DNA from 3 places in the Phyllobacterium sp. P5_D12 genome. Region 2 is predicted to be linked to each of the others. Evidence: riboswitches for the same ligand, from Rfam matches in the RefSeq annotation. Region 2 holds a riboswitch; each other region holds the start of a gene.

Region 1 (8,623 bases), on a different contig from region 2:
CAATGACAGCCAGTCAAACAGGGACTGACCGCGCATCGATGCCGGACGATCAATCTGAAGAGCCTCCAAGTCCGGACTTGCGAAGCATGCTGACCCTGCATGTGCAGCGTCAGCAAAAAGTTCCTGTGATTTCCCCATCCCGTTATTTTGCCTGCGCCGCAGCGTCAATCGCTGACGCCGCTGCACGCTGAATCTATTTAAGGACCCGACAGCCCGATGGACTGGACACTGGACTGGATTGCCGACCCCAACGCCTGGATTGGTCTTGCCACGCTTGTCGTGCTGGAGATCGTGCTCGGCATCGACAATCTCGTTTTCATAGCGATCCTCGCCGACAAACTGCCTCCGCATCAACGCAACCGTGCGCGGCTTGTCGGCTTGTCGCTGGCTCTGGTCATGCGGCTTCTGCTGCTTGCCTCCATTTCATGGGTAGTCACACTGACGCGACCTCTGTTCAGCGTCGCTGGGCTGGATTTTGCCGGACGCGATATCATCCTTATCCTCGGCGGCATCTTCCTGCTGTTCAAGGGCACTATGGAACTGCACGAGCGGCTGGAAGGCCATATGTCGGCCAAGGAAACCAATGTAGCCCATGCGGTGTTCTGGCAGGTCATTGCCCAGATCGTTGTGCTCGATGCCGTTTTCTCGCTCGACAGTGTCATCACAGCCGTGGGCATGGTGAAATATCTCGAGGTCATGATGATCGCGGTCGTCATTGCCGTAGGTGTGATGATGCTCGCATCCAGGCCGCTCATGACGTTCGTCAACAAGCATCCGACTGTCGTCATTCTCTGCCTCGGGTTTCTGATGATGATCGGTTTCAGTCTGATCGTCGAAGGCTTCGGTTTCCACATCCCGAAGGGCTACCTCTACGCCGCCATCGGCTTCTCTGTGCTTGTCGAGGCTGCCAACCAGGTCGGACGTCACAACCGCGAAAAGCGTATCACGACCATGGATCTGCGCGATCGCACCGCAGGCGCGGTCCTGCGGCTGCTCGGCGGCGGCCGTAACGGAGATGCCGCGCATTCCGATACGCTCGATGTGATTGCAGAACAAAGTGCAGCAGGCGATGTCTTCCATCCGGAAGAAAAGGAAATGATCCGCGGTGTACTTGATCTGGTCGAGCGCCCGGTCCGTTCGATCATGTCGCCGCGCAATGAAGTGGAATGGCTGGATCTCGACGAGACCAACGAAGAGCTGCTCGCCGAAATTCGCACCCTCGCCCACAGCCGTGTTGTACTTGCCCGCGGCCGCGTCGATGAATTCGTCGGCGTTGCGCTCACCAAGGACCTGCTTTTCGCCATTCTCGATGGCGGCAAGATCGATTGGGAAAAGGTCACCCGCCAGCCGCTTATCTTCCATGAAAACGCCAATGTGCTTCGCGTCATGGAACAGTTGCGGGGTTCATCGGTACAGATGGGCGTGATCCTCGATGAGCACGGCTCGTTCGAAGGGGTGGTCACACCAACAGATATCCTCGAAGCCATCGCCGGTGAGTTCCCTGAAGAAGGCGAGGAAAGCCCGATCCTTCAACGTTCGGAAGACGGTAGCATGGTGGTTGACGCCTATATCGACATTCGCCGTCTTGGCGGGCTTATCGATCGTGATCTGGTCGATGAGGGTGACCGCTATACGACGCTCGCCGGCTATATTTTATGGAACCTCGGTCATATACCAGCCGAAGGTGAGAAGCTCACCGTCGACGATCTCGAATATGAGATTGTCGAGATGGATGGCCGCAATATCGGCAAGGTACGAATTTCCCCGACGCAAACGGCAGCGTTCATCTAAACCAGCATTTTTCCACTGAAAAACATATTCGTTGACGCCATTTTAACCTCGTATACCATATCTAGTGTTCGAGGTTCTTTTGATTCGCTTCCAGGATCGAAAGCTAAGACGGGAATACGGTGCGTTGAACCTGACGGTTTGGCAAAGCCGGAGCTGCCCCCGCAACTGTATGCGGCGAGCATTCGTTCGATAACGCCACTGAAATGCACCATTTCGGGAAGGCAGAGCGAGTGCGACGACCCGCAAGCCAGGAGACCTGCCTCGGTCGAAACGAGTCCACCGGCGGGGTGCCGGGAAGGTCGCGACCATATGGCGGAATATATCCGGCATGCCGCTTCCCCTGAACCTCTCCAATTAGTCAACCACGGGGTGAAACCATGTTCAGGCTTTTGAATATATTGAAGCGCGAGTAGTCGGACGGCGGAAGCCCTCTGAAGCATCAGCAAGTATCCCCTTTCCGATCGATATTAACGGGCAATGGCTGTCGTCCGGCCACCCTTTCTATGTCTGAAAACAACAAGGAAATCATGCACATCACCGTTTACAGCAAACCCGCCTGCGTCCAGTGCACAGCGACGACCCGGGCCCTTGATCGTCAGGGCATGGAATATGATGTCGTCGACGTGTCGGCGGACATGGCAGCATTCGAACTGGTTCAGAGCCTCGGTTACCGTCAGGTGCCAGTGGTGATCGCCGGTGAAACTCACTGGGCCGGCTTTCGCCCCGACATGATCAGCGCGCTCGTATAGGCCTGTGGGCGGAATCATCTATTTCTCGAGCCAGTCGGGAAACACCCATCGCTTTGTCAGCAAGCTCGGTCTGCCCTCGACGCAGATTCCTGTCAGCCCCAAGTGCGGTGAGTGCGTGACCCGGGAACCATTTGTCCTGATCGTTCCGACCTATTCGGGAGACGGCGGCAAGGGGGCGGTGCCCAAACAAGTGATCCGTTTTCTTAATATTGTCGAGAACCGTTCGAACCTTCGCGGTGTCATCGCCGCGGGCAACAGCAACTTCGGTGCGACCTTCGGGATCGCAGGCAACATCATCTCTGCAAAATGCCAGGTACCCTATCTCTACAGGTCGAGCTTCTGGGTACCGAGGACGATGTCAACAATGTCAGACACGGATTGGAACGATTTTGGACACGCTCACACTCGACTATGCTTTGAAGGGTGCTGCCGAAACAACGCTGGACTACCATGCGCTGAACGCGATGCTGAACCTCTATGACGAGGATGGAAAAATTCAGCTCGACAAGGACAGGCTGGCGGCAAAACAGTATTTTCTGCAACATGTGAACCAGAACACTGTCTTCTTCCATAATTTGCGGGAGAAGCTCGATTATCTGGTGACCGAGGGATATTATGAGCGTGAGGTGCTGGACCAGTATTCGTTCAACTTCGTCCGCGATCTCGTCGACCATGCCTATGCCAGGAAGTTTCGTTTCCCGACTTTCCTCGGCGCTTTCAAATATTACACCAGCTATACGCTGAAGACGTTCGACGGGAAGCGCTATCTTGAGCGCTACGAAGACCGCGTCTGCATGGTGGCCTTGGCATTGGCGCAGGGCAGTGAACAACTTGCCCGGGATATGGTCGATGAGATTATCTCCGGCCGCTTCCAGCCGGCAACGCCCACCTTTCTCAACGCAGGAAAGAAGCAGCGTGGCGAGCTCGTATCTTGCTTCCTGCTTAGGGTCGAGGACAATATGGAATCGATCGCAAGAGGCATCAATTCRGCCTTGCAGCTGTCAAAACGCGGTGGCGGCGTTGCCTTGTCCCTTACAAATATTCGCGAGGCAGGTGCGCCGATCAAGCAGATCGAAAACCAGTCTTCCGGCATTATCCCAGTGATGAAGCTTCTGGAAGACAGTTTCTCCTATGCCAACCAGCTCGGCGCACGGCAGGGCGCAGGCGCCGTTTATCTCAACGCGCACCATCCCGACATCATGCGCTTCCTCGACACCAAGCGCGAGAACGCTGACGAGAAGATCCGCATCAAGACGCTGTCGCTCGGCGTGGTGGTTCCAGACATTACCTTCGAACTGGCGAAGAACAATGAGGACATGTACCTGTTCTCGCCCTACGATGTGGAGCGGGTCTACGGGGCGAGCTTCACTGAAATCTCGGTCACGGAAAAATACCGGGAAATGGTCGCGGACAGCCGCATCCGCAAGAAAAAGATTAAGGCGCGGGAGTTCTTCCAGGTGCTGGCGGAAATCCAGTTCGAGAGCGGCTATCCCTACATCATGTTCGAGGACACGGTGAACCGCACAAACCCGATTGCCGGACGTATCACCATGAGCAATCTCTGCTCGGAAATCCTGCAGGTGAGCGAGGCCAGCGAATATAATGATGATCTTTCCTACAAACATATGGGCAAGGATATTTCCTGCAATCTTGGCTCGCTGAACATCGCCGCCACGATGGATTCGGCCGATTTCGGCAAGACGATTGAAACGTCGATAAGGGCGCTGACCGCCGTTTCGGACATGAGCCATATCGCGTCTCTCCCATCGATCGAAAAGGGTAACGATGACAGCCATGCGATCGGGCTCGGACAGATGAACTTGCACGGCTATCTCGCCCGCGAACGCATCTATTATGGCTCTGAAGAAGGTGTGGATTTCACCAACATCTATTTCTACACCGTGACCTATCATGCAATCCGCGCATCGAACCGCATCGCCGCCGAGCGGGGCACCAGCTTCAAAGGCTTCGAAAATTCGAAATACGCTTCCGGTAAATATTTCGACAAGTATACCGGGCAGGAATGGCTGCCCGCGACCGGGCGGGTGCGTGAACTCTTCGAGACCGCAGGCATACACATCCCCACAAAGGAAGACTGGCTGGCATTGAAGGAAGCCGTGATGGCGTCCGGTCTCTATAACCAGAACCTGCAGGCAGTACCGCCGACAGGGTCCATCTCCTACATCAACCATTCGACGTCTTCGATCCACCCTATCGTTTCCAAGATCGAGATCCGCAAGGAAGGCAAGATCGGCAGGGTCTACTATCCTGCCTCGTTCATGACCAATGACAATCTCGACTACTACCAGGACGCCTACGAGATCGGACCGGAAAAGATCATCGACACCTATGCAGCAGCGACCCAGCATGTGGACCAGGGTCTTTCCCTGACTCTGTTCTTCCGCGATACCGCCACGACCCGCGACATCAATCGGGCTCAGATTTATGCCTGGAAGAAGGGCATCAAGACCATTTACTACATCCGCCTTCGGCAGATGGCGTTGTCCGGCACGGAAGTGCAGGGCTGCGTATCCTGCGCACTTTGACATTCTGGGGAACGAAATGAACATTCAGGTAAAGACCAAGGCCCCAAAGGCTTCTGCATCGGTGCGCGCGATCAACTGGAACCGCATCGACGACGACAAGGATCTTGAGGTCTGGAACAGGCTGACGGGAAATTTCTGGCTACCGGAGAAGGTGCCGCTGTCGAATGACATCCCCTCTTGGGCAGCGCTCAAGCCGGAAGAGCAGCAGCTGACCATTCGCGTCTTTACCGGATTGACGCTGCTCGACACAATCCAGACCAGCATCGGCGCGCCGAAGCTGATGGAGGATTCAATCACGCCGCACGAGGAGGCAGTCTATTCCAACATCTCCTTCATGGAGGCGGTGCACGCCCGCTCCTATTCATTGATCTTCTCGACATTGTGCTCGACCTCCGATGTCGACGACGCCTATCGCTGGTCGGAGGAAAACGAACATCTGCAGAAGAAATCGACGCTCATTCTCGAGCAATACCGCAATCCCGATCCCCTGAAACGCAAGATCGCCAGCGTTTTCCTTGAAAGCTTTCTGTTCTATTCCGGTTTCTACCTCCCGATGTTCTGGTCGAGCCGGGCAAAGCTCACAAATACAGCCGACATGATCCGCCTGATCATCCGCGACGAGGCTGTCCATGGGTACTATATCGGCTACAAATTCCAGCGTGGGCTGGAGCGCTTGAGCGACGAGCGCCAGCAAGCGATGAAAGAGTTCGCCTTCGAATTGCTGCTTGAGCTTTATGATAATGAGGCGAAATATACCGAAGCGCTCTATGATGGCGTCGGCCTGACAGAGGATGTAAAAAAGTTCCTGCACTACAACGCCAACAAGGCATTGATGAACCTCGGTTACGAAGCACTTTTCCCAGCTGAAGCCTGCAAGGTCAATCCGGCGATCTTGTCGGCGTTGTCGCCCAATGCCGACGAAAACCATGACTTCTTCTCGGGTTCCGGCTCGTCCTACGTCATCGGTAAAGCTATCGCAACCGAAGACGAGGACTGGGATTTCTAGGAAGAATGCGGGATCCGAGCCGCCGATTGTTCGGCGGCTCGGATCGGCTTTTTTCAGCCAGCCAATGTGCTGCCTGCAAAAAGCCGAGATGTTATCTCTAATTCGCATCTTTCGGGGTTCGAGCCAGCAAGCGATGCTGAGCGTGACCTGATATCCTCGGAAGGTTCGATACCAATGCGCCTGTTACTGATCGAAGATGACGTGATCCTTGGATCGTCGTTGAAGAAAGCGCTGGAGAAACACGCCTATGGCGTGGATTGGATGCAGGATGGGGAATCCGGGCTTGCCGCGCTTGAGGACCTGATCTTCAGCGTCGTCGTACTCGATGTCAATTTGCCGAAGCTCGACGGAATCAATGTGCTGAGAGCGGCGCGGCAAAAAAAGAACATGGTTCCGATCCTGCTGCTGACCGCGCGGGATACTCCGCTACAGAAGGTTGAAGGCCTTGATAGCGGCGCTGACGATTATCTCGTCAAGCCCTTTGATCTTGATGAGCTGCTGGCACGGCTTAGAGCGCTGATAAGGAGGCGGGACGGACGTTCGGATGTGGTCCTGAAGTGCGGAGATGTTGAAGTCGATCCTGCCGCCATGGTGGTGCGCAGCACATCGGGGCAAGTCGCGATGACGGCCAAGGAGTTTCAGATGCTCAAGCTCCTCATGGAACGCGCCGGCAAGTACGTTACAAAAAGCGATATCGAATACGCGCTCTACAGTGCTGAAAGCGCTGTGGAGAGCAATACGACGGAAGTCGTGATCTACAATCTGCGGAAGAAGCTTGGCAGCGACTTCATCAAGTCGATCCGCGGCGTGGGATACATGGTCGAGCAATGATCAGATCGACGCTGACGCGCAAACTGTTTTTCAGGATTGCGCCAACTATTTTGATTACCATCGCCCTGATCGGGGCGTTCGCCTTCCGCAGCGCCACACGCGAAATCAACAATATCTATGACGCACAATTGATCAACGACGCGAATGTTCTTTGGACGCTGCTGGAACGCCAGGTTGAAAAGCCTGGCATTCATAAATCCAAGCAGGTCAACGATATTGATCTGGCAATGGGCAACCAGCTGGCAATGAACGAGGATGCGGATGACTATGCCGACGCCCATATGTTCCGTGCCTGGAAGGACGGGGAGATTGAGGTTTTCTCGAGCACCGCATTCCCGAAGACGGTTCCCGAGCAGCGAGCGGGATTTACGAACGTGAATTACGGCGGCGAAGACTGGCGTGTGTACGCCCTGCCAATTCCGCAAACGACAATTACCGTGGAAGTCGGAGAAAAGCTTGCCCTTCGCAAATCGCTTGTGTCAAATATTCTCCTGAACCTGTCTTTTCCATTGCTGGTCCTCTTCCCGCTCATCGCAGTCTTGATCTGGTTCGGGATCAGGAGCGGGCTCAGCGCGATGCACGGATTGGTGCGGCAAATTCGCAGTCGTTCCCCGGATGACTTGTCTGTCATTGCCGTCGATACGTTGCCGAGGGACCTTTCTCCCCTCGGCAGATCGATTAATCAGCTTCTAGACAAGCTTGACCGCTCATTGACGGCGGAGAGGCGTTTCGCCGATCACGCTGCCCATCAACTGCGAACTCCTCAGACATCTCTCAAGTTATTGCTTCAAATGCTGGCGAATGCCGAGAGCGAGCAGGAACGCAAGGCCATCATCGGCGACCTCGTGGCGAGCAATGAAAAGGCGATGCACCTGATCGAGCAACTGCTTCGCGCCGCCCGTGTCAGCCATCAGCCGATGCTATTGAAAAGCGTTTCATTGTATAACACCGTGGCTTCGGTCATAGGCGAGTTCGGCAACATCATTCATCTCAAGAAACTTGAAGTGTCGCTGCATGGCGATGAAGATGCGCAGGTCAATGCGGATGAGCCTCTCCTTCGCCTGATGATTGCCAACCTTGTAGACAATGCAATCAAATACTCCCCCGTCGGCGGAACCATCGAGGCATCGATCACACCCAAGAACGAGTCTTGGCTGCTATCCATCAGCGACAGCGGGCCCGGAATAGCGGCGCAACATCGCGAAGCCGTGTTTCGGCGCTTCTACCGGATAGATACGCCACATGCCGAGGGATCGGGATTGGGATTGGCGATCGTTGCCGACATAATTGACCGTTTCTCCGCCACTATCGCATTGAACGCTGCAGGATCAGGCAGAGGTTTGAGCGTAGACGTGCTGATGCCGAGAGCATAATGCGCGTCTTCTTGCGATTTCAGTTTCATTTCATTTTGGCATAATTCTGCACTCAGGCACGGCTGATAGAACCCCTGCACGATTGTGCAAGGAGTTTTTGAATGCACGTGTATTGCGATTTCGATGGAACGATTTCGGTCGAGGATGCGACCGATTTTGTGCTCTCAAACTTGGCTGATCCCGCATGGGAAGCCATCGAACAAGAATGGCTGGACGGCGAGATCGGTTCTGCCGAATGCATGCGCCGCCAGGTCGCCCTGATCCGCGCCAAGCAACATGAACTCGATGATGTGCTTGAAGATGTCGTTATTGACCCGACGTTTCCGG
Region 2 (10,189 bases):
GGTCTTGCCAATGCGATGGCATATATCTCCATCCTGCTCTCGATCCTGTTCACCGTATATTTCTTCAGAAAGCTCGCTGCCGCGCGCCATCAAATCGGAGCGGAGTGGTAAGATGGACAAGAACAGTTCTCATCGCCTGAAACGCCGCTGGCTCAAAGTCGCGCATTTTATCGGCCTGTTCCTGGCGATGCTGGTCATCTGCTTACCGGGCCTGTGGATCGTCTTGAGTTCGCTGCGACCGACAGTCGAGATCATGGCAAAGCCGCCGGTGTGGATACCGCGCGACATCTCGCTCGACGCCTATCGTGCCATGTTTGGCGGTGCAGGGCAGGGCGGCATTCCGGTGTGGGAATATTTCCGCAATTCCCTGATCATTTCAATCACCTCGACAATCATTGCGCTGATCATCGGCATGGCGGGTGGATATGCTTTTGCCCGCTACAAGTTCAAGGGAAAATCGGGTGTGTTCCTCGGCTTCATGCTGACGCGCGCTGTCCCAGGTATCGCACTGTCGCTACCGCTGTTCATGATCTTCGCCCGCGTCGGCATCATCGACACGCATTTCGCAATGATCCTCATCTACGTGGCGCTGAACGTGCCATTCACGATCTGGCTGATTGACGGTTTCTTCCGGCAGGTGCCGAAGGATCTGGCGGAAGCCGCACAGATCGACGGCTGCACACGCTGGCAGGCTTTCTGGCAGGTGGAATTTCCATTGGCGGGACCCGGTATCGCTTCGGCAGGCATATTCGCTTTCCTCACCTCTTGGAATGAATATGCGCTGGCATCGCAAATCACCCGGTCGGTGAATTCGAAGACGCTGCCGGTCGGCCTTCTCGACTATACGTCGGAGTTCACCATTGACTGGCGTGGTATGTGCGCGCTTGCGGTGGTGATGATCATCCCGGCGCTTACTTTAACGTTCATCATTCAGAAGCATCTCGTATCCGGACTGACGTTCGGCGCGGTGAAAGGTTAACTTGTTATGGCTCCGGTAACACTCAAAAAGCTCGTCAAGAGTTATGGCAATGTCGATGTGGTCCATGGCATCGATCTTGAGGTCAAGGACCGCGAATTCATTGCGCTGGTTGGCCCCTCCGGCTGCGGAAAATCCACGACACTGCGCATGATCGCCGGGCTCGAGGACATCAGTGGCGGCGTCGTTGAAATCGGCGGCAAGCCGGTGAACGACCTGCCGCCGCGTGCGCGCAACATTTCGATGGTCTTTCAGTCCTACGCGCTCTACCCGCATATGACAGTACGCGAGAACATGGGCTTCTCGCTCAAGATCGGCAAAGTCGCGCAAGCCGAGATCGATACACGGGTCAATGAAGCTGCGGCAATCCTCGATCTCGACAAATATATGGACCGCCGTCCGTCCCAACTTTCCGGCGGTCAGCGCCAGCGCGTGGCCATGGGCCGGGCGATCGTGCGCAAGCCGGACGTATTCCTGTTCGACGAACCTCTCTCCAACCTCGATGCAAAATTGCGCACGCAGGTGCGTACCGAGATCAAGCGTCTGCATGCGAGGGTGCAGGCGACGATGATCTATGTGACGCATGATCAGGTTGAAGCGATGACGCTGTCCGATCGCATCGTCATCATGCGCGATGGACATATCGAGCAGGTCGGCACACCCGAGGAAGTGTTCAAACGGCCGGCCACGCGGTTCGTTGCCGGGTTTATCGGCTCTCCGCCGATGAATCTCAACGAGGCAACAGTGGATAACGGAAAGTTGGTTTTTGCCGGCGGCCAGACTCTGCCGCTGCCGGCCGAGTTCCGCAGCAAGGTCTTGGCTGGCGATAAAGTGATCTTCGGCCTGCGCCCCGATGACATTTACCCGACCGGGCATGGCATCAATTCCGGCGAAGCGACAGACGTGCACGAAATGGAGCTGCCGGTTTCGATCACGGAGCCGCTCGGCAATGAGACGCTGCTCTTCATCACCATGGCAGGGCGAGAATGGGTGTCGCGCATGCTCAATCCTCGCACCATCGGCGCCGGTGAAATGGTAAAATTCAGTTTCGACCTGTCGCAGGCACATCTGTTCTCGCCTGAGACCGGCAAAACGCTGCGGGGATAGTGCTATGGCCAAGATCGAAAAAGTTGAATTGCGCATGGTGGACCTGCCGCCGAAGGTGCTGCGCACCGACGCGATCCAGAGCTTTGTCAGCCAGGAAACACCGATCGTTACGATCACCGACAGCGATGGCGCGGTGGGGACAGGCTACAGCTATACGATTGGCACCGGCGGTTCATCCGTCATGCGGCTGCTGTCCGATCACCTGGCGCCGCGTCTCCTCGGCAAGGATGCCGACCAGATCGAGGCAATCTGGCGCGATCTAGAATTCGCGACTCATGCGACGACTATCGGTGCGATCACGGCCATTGCTCTCGCGGCCGTCGATGTCGCGCTCTGGGATTTGCGCGCGAAGAAGCAGGGCCTGCCGCTATGGAAACTGGCAGGTGGCGCGAAGGATCGCTGCCCTCTTTATACCACCGAGGGTGGCTGGCTTCATATCGAGAAGCAGGCGCTTGTCGACGACGCGCTGCAGGCGCAAGCCAAGGGCTTTAAGGGCGCCAAGGTCAAGATCGGCCGCCCGCATGGCTCCGAGGATCTGGATCGGCTGTCAGCGGTTCGCGATGCCGTTGGCGCCGGGTTTGAGATCATGACCGACGCCAATCAGGGCTTTTCCCTCGATGAGGCCATTCGCCGCTCGCAGGTGCTGCGCGACATTGATCTTGCCTGGTTTGAAGAGCCGCTGCCGGCCGACGACATAGACGGTCACGTGCGGCTTTCGTCGTCAACACAAACGCCGATTGCCGTTGGCGAGTCGCTCTATTCGATCCGGCATTTCCGCGAATACATGCAGAAACGCGCCTGCTCCATCGTGCAGGTCGATGTTGGCCGCATTGGCGGCATCACGCCTTGGCTGAAAGTGGCACACACGGCAGAGGCGTTCGACATGCCGGTCTGTCCGCATTTCCTGATGGAGCTGCATGTAAGCCTGACCTGCGCAGTGCAGAACGGCAAATATGTCGAGTATATTCCGCAGCTGGATGACCTTACGCACACACAGATGCGTATCGAGAATGGCTACGCGATCGCACCGTCAGAGCCGGGGATTGGCATCGACTGGGATTGGGATGCGGTGAAAGGTCGAAGCGTCGACGAATTCACAACCGAGATACGGAGCTAGCACCATGCAACGTATGGGGATGATGATCAGGCTGAACGCCGACAAGGTCGCTGAGTACAAGCGCCTGCATGCCGCGGTGTGGCCGGAAATCCTCGAGTTGATCTCGAGCTGCAACATCCGCAACTATACGATTTTCCTGCGCGAACCGGAGAACATCCTGTTCGGAACATGGGAATATCATGGGACCGACTTCAAAGCCGATATGGAAAAAATGGCTGCCAATCCGAAGAACAAGGAATGGTGGGCTGTGTGCATGCCCTGTCAGGTGCCGCTCGACTCCCGGGCCGAAGGCGAGTGGTGGGCGATGATGGAAGAAGTATTCCATCTCGATTGAAGGACCGCATAATGAGTTTTGACCCCGCAACTTTGCAGCAAAGCTGGCCGCTTCCGGCGAAGCCACGCCCGACCGTGACCTTCGGCGCGGGCAGCATCGTCGGCGATGCGCACTATCCAGCTTACAGGAAAGGCGGGTTTCCGATCGCCGGGCTGTTCGACCCGGATCAGGCGAAGGCAAAAAAGCTGGCCAATGAATGGGGCGTTACAGCGTATGGCTCAGTCGATGAGGCTGCCGCAGTGGAAAACGCGATCTTTGATCTCGCTACACCACCTTCACGTCATGCCGATATACTGAAGGCCCTGCCGGAGGGTTCCTTTGCGTTGCTTCAGAAACCGATGGGCAGCGATCTTGTGGAAGCTTCCGAAATCCTTCGCATCTGCCGCGAGCGCAATATCACCGCAGCGGTCAATTTCCAGTTGCGTTTCGCTCCGATGATGCTCGCACTTAAGGACGCGATCCGGCAAGGCTGGCTGGGTGAAGTGATCGATTTCGATGCATGGCTCGCCTTGGATACGCCATGGTCTCTGTGGCCGTTCTTGAACGGCTTGCCGCGTGTCGAGATCGCCATGCACTCGATTCACTATATCGACCTGATCCGGCAGATCCTTGGTAACCCGCTTGGTGTCCACGCCAAGACACTGGGCCATCCCAACCACAAGGTAGCGCAGACTCGAACGAGTGCCATTCTCGACTACGGCAACAAGGTGCGTTGCTCGCTGTCGGTCAATCACGACCACAAATTCGGGCGCAAATTCCAGGCCTGCGAGTTTCGCATCTGCGGCACCGAAGGCGCGGCCTATGTAAAGCTCGGGGTCAATCTCGATTATCCGCGGGGTGAGCCGGACGAATTGATGATCTATCCGAAGGGCGGATCCGACTGGATCAACGTCCCCTTGCAAGGCGCATGGTTTCCAGACGCATTTGTCGGGCGCATGGCCAACCTCCAGCGCTACGCCAGCGGCGAGGACCAGGAACTTGTCAGTTCCGTCGAGGATGCGTGGCATACAATGGCGCTGGTCGAAGCGGCCTATCAATCCAGTGCGACGCCAGCTACCCCGCTCGCACAGAAGCCGGAGGCCTGAATGTCCGAACAAGCCATCTATTTCGAGGACTATGAACTCGGCCATGTGCGGGTCACAACCGGTCGCACTATTACCGAGACTGATTTCGTGGTCCACGCCGGCCATACGGGCGATTTCTTCCCGCATCACATGGACGCTGAATTTGCGAAGACCACCCCCTTTGGTCAGCGCGTTGCCCATGGCACGATGATCTTTTCAATCGGCGTTGGGCTGACCGCAAGCCTGATCAATCCGGTGGCGTTTTCCTATGGCTATGATCGCCTGCGCTTTGTCCGGCCGGTTTTCATTGGCGATACGATCCGCACACGCGTAACAATCAGCGCCAAGGATGATGACCCGAAGCGGTCCGGCAGCGGACGCGTCGTCGAGCGCTGCGAGGTCATCAATCAACGTGACGAGGTCGTGCTTGCCGCCGACCATATTCTCATAGCCGAGCGCAAGAGCAAGGCGACATAAGCGATTGGAGATTTGCAATGACTGGTAAACTTGAAGGCAAGCGGGTTTTGATCACAGCCGCAGGGCAGGGCATTGGCCGCGCCTCGGTGCTTGCGTTCGCCCGCGAAGGTGCAATCGTGCACGCGACGGATATCAACCAGCAACTGCTGGATGCGCTGCCGAAAGAGGCGGGGATCAAGCCGCGCAAGCTCGACGTGCTGAAGACGGACGAAGTCAATCAGGTGATCGGCGAACTTGGTGCGATCGACGTGCTGTTCAATTGCGCCGGGTTCGTCCACGGCGGTTCCATTCTCGAAATGCCGGACGCAGACCTGGACTTCGCGCTGGACCTCAATGTCCGCGCCATGATCCGAACGATCAGGGCTGTTCTGCCGGGTATGATCGAGCGCAAGGATGGCGCGATCGTCAATATGTCGTCTGTCGCCAGCAGCGTTAAGGGTGTCCCGAACCGTTTTGCCTATGGCGTGACCAAAGCGGCTGTCCTGGGTCTCACCAAGGCGGTGGCCGCCGACTATATTACACAGGGCATTCGCTGCAACGCCATCTGCCCGGGTACGGTCGAAAGCCCGTCGCTCGAACAGCGCATGCGTACCGGCGGTGACTATGATGCGACACGCGCCGCCTTCATCGCGCGCCAGCCGATGGGCCGTCTTGGCTTGCCGGAAGAGATCGCTGACCTTGCCGTCTATCTCGCCGGCGCGACATACACCACGGGTCAAGCTTACAACATCGATGGTGGCTGGACCGTATAGAGGTCTCCACAGGAGTAATATTATGACCCGCATTACCGATCTTCGCGTTTTCGATATCCGGTTTCCCACGTCGCAAAGCCTCGATGGATCGGATGCGATGAACCCGGATCCGGACTATTCGGCCGCCTACGTCGTCCTCGACACAGATGCGGATGGACTTGCCGGCCATGGCCTGACCTTCACCATCGGGCGCGGCAACGAAATCGTCTGTATGGCGATCGAGGCGCTGAAGCACCTTGTCATTGGTCTTGAACTCGACTGGGTGAAGGAAAATCCGGGTCGCTTCTGGCATTTCGTCACAGGCGACAGCCAGCTTCGCTGGATCGGACCGGACAAAGGCGCGATGCACCTCGCAACCGGTGCGGTCGTCAATGCCGTGTGGGATCTTCTGGCAAAGGAAGCCGGGAAACCGGTCTGGCAATTTGTCGGCGAAATGACTCCGGAAGAGATCGTCAGTATTGTCGATTTCCGCTATCTGACCGATGTACTGACACGGGATGAGGCACTTGAAATTCTGCGCAAGGCGGAGAAGGGCAAGCAGGAGCGGATCGCTGATCTGAAAGCGACAGGTTATCCTTGCTATACAACCTCGGCGGGCTGGCTTGGCTATTCCGATGACAAGCTGCGTCGCCTTTGCCAGGAGGCTATCGACGCAGGTTTCAATCACATCAAGATGAAAGTCGGTCGCGATCTCGACGATGATATCCGGCGTCTGACCATTGCCCGCGAGGTGATCGGCGATGACCGCATCCTCATGATCGATGCCAATCAGGTGTGGGAGGTCAACGAGGCTATCGACTGGATAAACAGGCTCGCCTTCGTCAAACCGTTCTTCATCGAGGAGCCAACGAGCCCGGACGATGTGGCAGGTCATCGAAAGATCCGGCAAGCCATCAGCCCGGTGAAGGTTGCGACAGGCGAGATGTGCCAGAACCGCATCATGTTCAAGCAGTTCATCGCCGAGGGCGCGATCGACGTGGTGCAGATCGATTCTTGCCGCATGGGCGGGCTCAACGAGGTGCTGGCTGTGCTGCTGATCGCGGCGAAATATAATCTGCCGGTCTGGCCGCATGCAGGCGGCGTGGGCCTTTGCGAATATGTGCAGCACCTGTCGATGATCGATTATGTCGCGGTGTCAGGCACAAAGGCGGGCAGAGTCATCGAATATGTCGATCATCTGCATGAACATTTCGTCGACCCGTGCAATATCCAGAATGCCGCCTATATGCCGCCGGTCCTGCCGGGCTTCTCAATCGAGATGAAGCCGGAATCGATCAAACAGTATTTGTACAGAGCTTAAACTTAGGGGGTATTTCTTCCGTGTCGTCTTGCGTAAATGCGATGTCGTTTCCGCGCCTATTCTTTTGTTCTGCCGAGTGCTCTTATCGAGACACTTGAGGTGCCGCTTTCTAGGGGAAGCGGAGAATTGGGAAGCCGGTCAAAAAACCCGGCGCTGCCCCCGCAACGGTAGTGGAGTGGAAAACGCGGCAAAACAGCCACTGGGAGTGCACCCCGGGAAGGCGTCGCGAAGCCAGACAAGGCAACTCCAGAGCCCGGAAACCAGCCTCGAGTGACAAAACCGACTGATCGCGGTGGGCGATCAAGGAGCATGCTTTTGTGCGGTCAACATCCGTTGGCCGTATGGACGTTCTTCTCCGTCACCACCAGTCAGTTCTTTGCAGCTTTTAGGGCGAGGACACGACATGGACATTCGTAACGAACTGCTCCGGAATCTCAGGAACCGGAAACCGGGCTACGGACTTGAACAGGCATTCTATTCCGATCCGGACTATTACCGTCTCGACATCGAGAATATCTTCTATCGCGATTGGCTATTCATCGGCCATGATTGCGAGGTGGCCAAGCCGGGCAACTACTTCACGGCTCAGGTTGGCGACTATCCGGTCGTCATCGTCCGCGACCGCCAAAAACAGATCCGCGCTTTCCACAATTCCTGCCGCCATCGCGGCTCGCGCGTTTGCGCCGCCGAAAGGGGCACCGCGGCGAAGCTCGTCTGCCCCTACCATCAGTGGACCTATGAACTGGACGGCCGCTTGCTGTTCGCCCGCCAGATGAGCGATGATTTCGACGCCAGCCAGCACAGCCTGAAAACGGTGCATTGCGAAAGTGTCGGCGGCTACATCTTCATTTGCCTCGCGCCCGTCGCTCCGGATTTCGGCCCGACACGCGCCCTGCTCGAACCCTATCTCGCGCCGCATCGCCTGACCGAGACCAAGGTGGCATTCCAGAGTTCGATTGTCGAAAAAGGCAACTGGAAGCTCGTCTGGGAAAACAATCGCGAATGCTACCACTGCGTCGCCAACCACCCGGAACTGTGCAAGACCTTCCCCGAAGCGCCAAGCGCTACCGGAATTCAGGGCTCCAAGGAGGATCCCGAAATGGTCGCGCATTGGGAAAAGTGTGAAGCAGTCGGCCTTCCAAGTGTGTTCCGTATCGCAGAAGACGGTCAGTATCGTGCCACACGCGTGCCTCTGCTTAGTGGTGCCGAGAGCTACACGATCAGCGGCAAGCGCGCAGTCGGCAGGCAACTCAGTGATGATATCAACGCACAGCAGATCGGTTCGCTACTGCTCTATCATTACCCGACCACGTGGAACCATGTTCTCGGCGACCAGGCGATTTCTTTCCGCGTGCTTCCGCTCGGACCGAACGAGACCGAGGTCACGACGAAGTGGCTCGTCCACAAGGACGCAGTCGAAGGCGTCGACTACAATCTCGAAGAACTGACCCATGTCTGGCTCGAGACCAATAATCAGGACCGCCGTATCGTTGAAGAGAATGCATTCGGTATCCGCTCGCCTGCCTATGAACCGGGTCCATACTCGGTCGAACACGAAGGTGGCGTGCTGCAATTCCTCGAATGGTACAGCAATTCCATGGAAACAAGGCTTTCCGACGAAACCAAGCTCAGCAAGGTAGCATGATGAATATGACGCTTCCTCAGACCTATCCACACCTCGATCAGATGCAGCCATGGAATGATCGGCTGCATCTTCTGGAGTGCCTGTCGGTCATCGAGGAAGCGCCCAATGTGAAGACTTTCACGTTCAAATCGGACAATCAAAACTGGTTTCGCTATGAGCCCGGCCAGTTCATGACGTTCGAGTTGCCGGTGCAACCGGAAGCCGTCTTGCGCACATTTACATTGTCATCCAGCCCATCGCGGCCATTCACTATTGCCGTGACGGCGAAAGCCCAGGATGGCAGTATAGGTGCGCGGTGGATGCTAGACCATCTGACGCCGGGTGCACGGTTGAAGGCATTCGGGCCGCTTGGCGATTTCTCCATGCGCAAACATCCCGGCGGGAAGTATCTGTTCATCTCGGCGGGTTCTGGCATCACGCCGATGATGTCGATGACGCGCTGGATGCACGATTGCGCCCCGCAAAGCGACATCAATTTCGTCACCTGCGCACGCCGGCCGAGCGACATTATTTTCCGCAGGGAGCTTGAATATCTGACCAGCTGCATGCCGAACCTGAAGCTTGCCTTCCTTATAAAGGAACACGAGATGGGGCAGGTGTGGACCGGTATTCGCGGCCGTTTTGAAGAGGCAAGGTTGCCGTTGCTTTCGCCGGACTTCAAGGACAGGACGATCTTCTGTTGCGGGCCTGAGACCTTCATGCGGGATGTGCGCACCATGCTCGAAGCATCCGGCTTCGACATGACGCATTACCACCAGGAGAGTTTCGGACCGGCCGCCGAACCGGTGCTGCCGATGATGGACGCGATATCGACAGAGGCCGTTGAGAGATCCGCGATGGTCAGTTTTTCCATGTCGGGCATGGAAGTGGCATGTGCGCCGGGCGAAACGATCCTGAAGGCCGCGCGCGGTGCCGGGATACGCATTGCGGCGGCGTGTGAATCGGGGCTCTGTGGCACCTGCAAGGTTATGAAAATTTCCGGCGAGGTCGACATGGACCACAATGGCGGTATTCTCGACGATGAGATCGACGAGGGCTATGTGCTCGCGTGCTGTTCCAAGCCACTCGGCAATGTTGAAATTGAGGCCTAGGCCGCAAGCAATGATTTAAGTTTCACGTCCACCGTAGCGAGCTGGCTCGAGTCCGGTCTCGCGCCGCGGGCAATCAACATCTCGGCCAGCCTTATGTCCTTCGCTACCGAATTGCCCGGGCCAATGCCGCTTGCCGCGACAAGACGCCCATCGGCAGCAAGGTGGAAAAGAATGAAGGCGCCGTCACCGAGGTCGCGGCGGATCGTTTGCGTACCCTCGTCCGCGAGGCCAGCGACCTGCAGACCGAGTTCATACTGATCCGACCAGAACCAGGGTACCGATTGGTGCGGCTCCTGTGCACCGAGCATATTGCGCGCAGCCAGCGC
Region 3 (4,764 bases), on a different contig from region 2:
AACCTTTCTGGTGGTGAACGCCGCCGCGTGGCTCTATGCCGTCTACTGCTGTCGCAGCCGGACCTTCTGCTCCTCGACGAGCCAACCAACCATCTGGATGCGGAAACCACGGCGTGGCTGGAAAAGCACCTGCGCGAATACAAGGGTTCGGTACTGCTGATCACCCACGATCGCTACTTCCTCGACAATGTTACCGGGTGGATTCTCGAACTCGATCGTGGTCGCGGTATTCCTTATGAAGGCAACTATTCGGCCTATCTCGGTGCCAAGGCCAAGCGCATGCAGCAGGAAGGCCGCGAAGACGACTCGCGCCAGAAAGCATTGGAGCGCGAGCGCGAATGGATTTCGGCGAGCCCCAAGGCGCGTCAGGCCAAGTCCAAGGCGCGTATCAAGGCCTATGACGCCTTGGTGGATGCGGCCAACGATCAGCGGCCAGGCGACGCACAGATTCTCATTCCGGCAGGCGAGCGCCTTGGTCAGGTGGTGATTGAAGCGGAAGGTCTCACGAAATCCTTCGGGGATCGACTGCTCATCGAAAACCTTACATTCAAGCTGCCGCCCGGCGGCATTGTCGGCATTATCGGCCCCAACGGTGCAGMCAAAACCACCCTGTTCAAGATGATCACCGGCCAGGAAAAACCGGATTCTGGATCCATCCGCATCGGTGAAACAGTGCATCTTGGCTATGTCGATCAGAGCCGCGATCATTTGAAGGCTGATAAGAACGTCTGGGAAGAAATTTCGGGCGGCAATGYAATCATCAAGCTCGGCAAGCACGAGATGAACTCACGTGCCTATGTCTCGGCGTTCAACTTCAAGGGCGGCGATCAGCAGCAAAAGGTCGGCAATCTCTCCGGCGGTCAGCGCAACCGCGTGCATCTCGCCAAGATGCTGCAGGCTGGTGGCAATGTTCTTCTGCTCGATGAGCCTACCAACGATCTCGACACCGAAACGCTGGCGGCGCTTGAGGACGCGCTGGAAAAATATGCAGGCTGCGCCGTGATCATCAGCCATGATCGCATGTTCCTGGACCGGCTGGCGACGCATATTCTCGCATTCGAWGGCGACAGCCATGTGGAATGGTTCGAAGGCAATTTCGAGGACTACGAGAACGACAAGATCCGCCGCCTTGGTCCCGATAGCGTCAATCCAAAGCGTCCGAGCTACAAGCCGCTAACTCGATAACGGTAATGGGAGGCGGAGACGTTCTCCCATCACCATTTTTGACGAACCCATCAGGCTTATTTGCTGGTTTTCGTGGCCTGATTTTCTAGTATCCGGGAAGTCTCATGGAGTGGCGCAATGACTGACCTGTTTGAAACCAGAACCGAGATATTCCCTTCACGCAAGCTTAGCGGGCGGGTAAGTGGGTTGTTCGAAGCTCTCGCAGGCGACTTTGTCACGACGCCTGCAGCTTCTCTTGATCTCACATTCGACGGGATCGTTGGCGATTTTCATGCTGGTCCAACGCGCAAGTCCGGCGGCCGTGAGCCCTGGTATCCGCGCGGCACGGAAATGCGCAACGAGCGCCAGCTTTCCATTCTCGCATCGGACGAACTGGCGGATGTCGCTGCTGGCATGGGATTGTCTGATCTGAAGGCTGAATGGATCGGCGGCAACATGGTCATTGACGGTATTCCGGCGCTTTCGATGCTGCCGCCACGGACGCTGATGTTCTTCGAGGGAGGCGTCACTTTGAGGGTGGACGGGCAGAATGCCCCCTGCAAGGTAGCGGGGCGCTCCATCGGCGAACATGCAGACACAGAAGATCACACGACGACAGCGCTCGATTTCGTCCGGGTCTCGAAGCGCTTGCGTGGCATTGTCGCGTGGGTCGAGAAACCGGGCACCATTCGCGCCGGTGAAAAAGTCGATGTGCGGATTCCTGAGCAATGGATTTATCAGGTCTGAGGGTTGCGCCGAGGGATTTTCTATGGCGAATGGACTGAAGGTCCGGTGCCTGCTTTTTGCGGGAGAATCGGGAAGCCGGTGTGACTCCGGCACGTGCCCAACGCTGTAAAGGGGATGGGCCGCGCAGATGCCACGGATATACCGGAAGGCGCGCGGTTCAGACGAACCTCAGTCAGAAGACCGGCCGGACCTCATAGCTCAAACCGCGCGGACGGCGGGGAGAGTTTCCAAGCGTTGTTGGGAGCAAACAATGCAGAATGTTTCGTATCGTCCGGTCACCGCCGATCGCTTTTCCGATGATGAACGCYCAGCGGTCTATAAAGCCATCTATACGAGGCGCGATGTGCGCGACCAGTTTCTCCCGAAACCGGTGCCCGACGACATCCTGATGCGTCTTCTGGACGCTGCGCACCACGCGCCGTCGGTCGGATTCATGCAGCCGTGGAACTTTATTGTCATTCGGGACGAAGCGCGAAAGGTGGAGATACATCGCGCCTTCACCCGCGCCAACGAGGAAGCGAAGTTGCTGTTCAGCGACGAACGGCAAGCGCTTTATGCTTCGCTGAAGCTCGAAGGCATTCTCAAGGCACCGATCAACCTGTGCATCACCTGCGACCGCACGCGCGGCGGCAAGGTGGTGCTTGGGCGCACGCATAATCACCAGATGGATCTCTACAGTACCGTCTGCGCTGTGCAAAATCTTTGGCTCGCGGCTCGGGCCGAGGGCATCGGTGTCGGCTGGGTCAGCATTTACCACGATCAGGATATGCGCCGTATCCTCAGCATTCCGGAGCATGCCGAGATCATAGCCTACCTCTGTATCGGTTATGTTGATGAACTCTACGACATGCCGGAACTGCAAAGCCGTGGCTGGGCCAAAAGATTACCTCTGGAGGACCTGATTTTCCAAGATCAATGGCAGGACACGATCAGTATCAGCTCGGATCTTCCTCATCAGGGTCCAGCAGACGCGTCGCCCGCCACTCCGTCAACTTCCGATTGATGGCATCTAGCACGAAGAATCGCGCACTCTCCTTGTCATACCCTTCATCGCGCAGGGCGTCATAGTCCGTGTGCTGGTGGCGGACATGCGCCACGGCAGCAAGCCACACCGCAATGGGAGGGGGCAATGACCGCATGTGCGGCGCGCCAGCAGCAGCCCTTATCGGCTCCGAATCCGAATAGGGCACCGCCGGGAGAAGCAGCGTCAGCGCCTTGTTGATCGCGCGCTGGCGGTTTGTTCCTGTGCTCATGCAGGTTCCTTGCGTGATTCTTGGTCGTATTTCAAACGCGGCAAAATTTGTCGTCAACGGCAAAAACAACTTGCCAAAATTTGATTTCTCACATAAACATATCTTTATGTCTTTTGAGGTGAATAATGGACAAGCGTAATCTCAATCTTGATCTGATGGTCGATACGCTGAAAGCAGCGGCCGAGCCAAGCCGTTTGCGTATTCTGGCGCTCTTGTCGCGCGGCGACCTGACAGTTTCGGACCTTACGACTATTCTCGGTCAGTCACAGCCACGTGTGTCACGCCACCTCAAGCTCCTGTTTGAAGCAAGCCTCATCAACCGTTATCAGGAAGGTTCCTGGGCTTATTTCCGTTTGGCAGAATCGCTGATCGTCGGCGACATCGCCCGCTCTCTTCTGGATCGTCTGGACAACGCCGATACGCTGTTGGAGCGTGATCTTGAACGCCTTTCCTCGGTGAAGCTGCAGCGTCGTGAGCGTGCAGCTGCCTATTTCAGCGCCAATGCCACCAGCTGGGACGCGATCCGTTCATTGCATGTTCCGGATGGCGCTGTAGAAGACGCACTGATCAAAATTGTCGGTCGCAAGCCCTTCCAGGCCATGCTCGACGTTGGGACTGGCACAGGCCGCCTTCTGGAGCTTTTTGCGCCGCTTTATGTGCGCGGTGTCGGCATCGACATTAATCGCGACATGCTGACTATTGCCCGTTCAAATCTCGACCGCGACGGGATTACCAACGCACAGGTTCGCCATGGCGACGTCTACTCGCTCCCGGTCGATCGGGAGTCTTTCGATTTCGTGACGATTCACCAGGTCCTGCACTTTCTCGATAATCCGGCGGAAGCAATCCGCGAAGCGGCGCGCGCGTTGCGGGCAGGCGGGCGAATGTTGATCGTCGATTTTGCCCCGCATGAGCTTGAGTTCCTGCGCGACAATCATGCGCATGTGCGTCTTGGGTTCAATGACGGGCAGATGCGTGACTGGCTGACCGAGGCTGGATTGATGCTCGAAGAGAGCCGCGATCTAGAACCGAAGGGCGATGACAAACTGACCGTCAAATTGTGGCTGGCACGCGACCCGCGCTTGCTGATCGCCGATCCCGATTCAACCTCCCGCATAACGGAGAGCGTATAATGAGTTTTTTCCGCCAGTCCCGCCGTTCGGATATTGGGTCAAATATCCGTGTTTCATTTGAGTTTTTCCCGCCGAAGACGGAAGTCATGGAAGAACGGCTTTGGGAAACGGTGACGCGCCTTGCGCCGCTCAATCCTGAATTCGTATCGGTGACTTACGGTGCCGGCGGCACCACCCGGGAACGTACTGCCCGTACAATCAAGCGGATTTTGACTGAAACCGACGTCAATGCCGCCGCCCATCTGACCTGCGTCGATGCGACTAAGGAAGAGGTGGATACGGTTGTGCGCGAGTTTGCGGCCATGGGCGTCAAGCGCTTTGTGGCGTTGCGCGGCGATCCGGCCGGCGGCGTTGGTGCGCACTACAAACCAACTCCAGGTGGCTATGAGAACGGCGCCGAGCTGGTTGCTGGGCTCAAAGCCTTCGCGGACTTCGACATCTCCGTCTCCGCGTATCCGGAAAAGCAT

The links. A riboswitch is a leader RNA that binds a small molecule or an ion and turns the genes downstream of it on or off. The one in region 2 is predicted to bind cobalamin.
Region 1: another riboswitch for cobalamin. It lies ahead of nrdH (glutaredoxin-like protein NrdH); the one in region 2 lies ahead of ACXJ5O_RS04555 (aromatic ring-hydroxylating oxygenase subunit alpha).
Region 3: another riboswitch for cobalamin. It lies ahead of bluB (5,6-dimethylbenzimidazole synthase); the one in region 2 lies ahead of ACXJ5O_RS04555 (aromatic ring-hydroxylating oxygenase subunit alpha).

The regions. Positions count from the first base shown of each region.
Region 1 covers NZ_JBFUMG010000143.1:1-8,623, forward strand. Annotated here, with positions in the region: partial or broken gene ACXJ5O_RS11745 (hypothetical protein) at 1-191, shown strand; gene ACXJ5O_RS11750 (TerC family protein) at 217-1,791, shown strand; cobalamin riboswitch at 1,846-2,069, shown strand; gene nrdH (glutaredoxin-like protein NrdH) at 2,319-2,540, shown strand; partial or broken gene nrdI (class Ib ribonucleoside-diphosphate reductase assembly flavoprotein NrdI) at 2,545-2,960, shown strand; gene nrdE (class 1b ribonucleoside-diphosphate reductase subunit alpha) at 2,930-5,086, shown strand; gene nrdF (class 1b ribonucleoside-diphosphate reductase subunit beta) at 5,103-6,092, shown strand; gene ACXJ5O_RS11775 (response regulator) at 6,267-6,923, shown strand; gene ACXJ5O_RS11780 (ATP-binding protein) at 6,920-8,296, shown strand; gene ACXJ5O_RS11785 (MtnX-like HAD-IB family phosphatase) at 8,398-8,623, shown strand, end outside.
Region 2 covers NZ_JBFUMG010000034.1:691-10,879, reverse strand. Annotated here, with positions in the region: gene ACXJ5O_RS04600 (carbohydrate ABC transporter permease) at 1-111, shown strand, start outside; gene ACXJ5O_RS04595 (carbohydrate ABC transporter permease) at 113-979, shown strand; gene ACXJ5O_RS04590 (ABC transporter ATP-binding protein) at 986-2,083, shown strand; gene ACXJ5O_RS04585 (mandelate racemase/muconate lactonizing enzyme family protein) at 2,088-3,200, shown strand; gene ACXJ5O_RS04580 (L-rhamnose mutarotase) at 3,205-3,534, shown strand; gene ACXJ5O_RS04575 (Gfo/Idh/MocA family protein) at 3,546-4,619, shown strand; gene ACXJ5O_RS04570 (MaoC/PaaZ C-terminal domain-containing protein) at 4,620-5,075, shown strand; gene ACXJ5O_RS04565 (SDR family oxidoreductase) at 5,093-5,827, shown strand; gene ACXJ5O_RS04560 (L-fuconate dehydratase) at 5,850-7,127, shown strand; cobalamin riboswitch at 7,208-7,410, shown strand; gene ACXJ5O_RS04555 (aromatic ring-hydroxylating oxygenase subunit alpha) at 7,531-8,772, shown strand; gene ACXJ5O_RS04550 (2Fe-2S iron-sulfur cluster-binding protein) at 8,772-9,863, shown strand; partial or broken gene ACXJ5O_RS04545 (NAD(P)/FAD-dependent oxidoreductase) at 9,860-10,189, opposite strand, start outside.
Region 3 covers NZ_JBFUMG010000292.1:678-5,441, forward strand. Annotated here, with positions in the region: gene ettA (energy-dependent translational throttle protein EttA) at 1-1,185, shown strand, start outside; gene ACXJ5O_RS17430 (MOSC domain-containing protein) at 1,303-1,911, shown strand; cobalamin riboswitch at 1,938-2,114, shown strand; gene bluB (5,6-dimethylbenzimidazole synthase) at 2,162-2,914, shown strand; gene ACXJ5O_RS17440 (DUF2293 domain-containing protein) at 2,847-3,164, opposite strand; gene ACXJ5O_RS17445 (ArsR/SmtB family transcription factor) at 3,290-4,297, shown strand; partial or broken gene ACXJ5O_RS17450 (methylenetetrahydrofolate reductase) at 4,297-4,764, shown strand, end outside.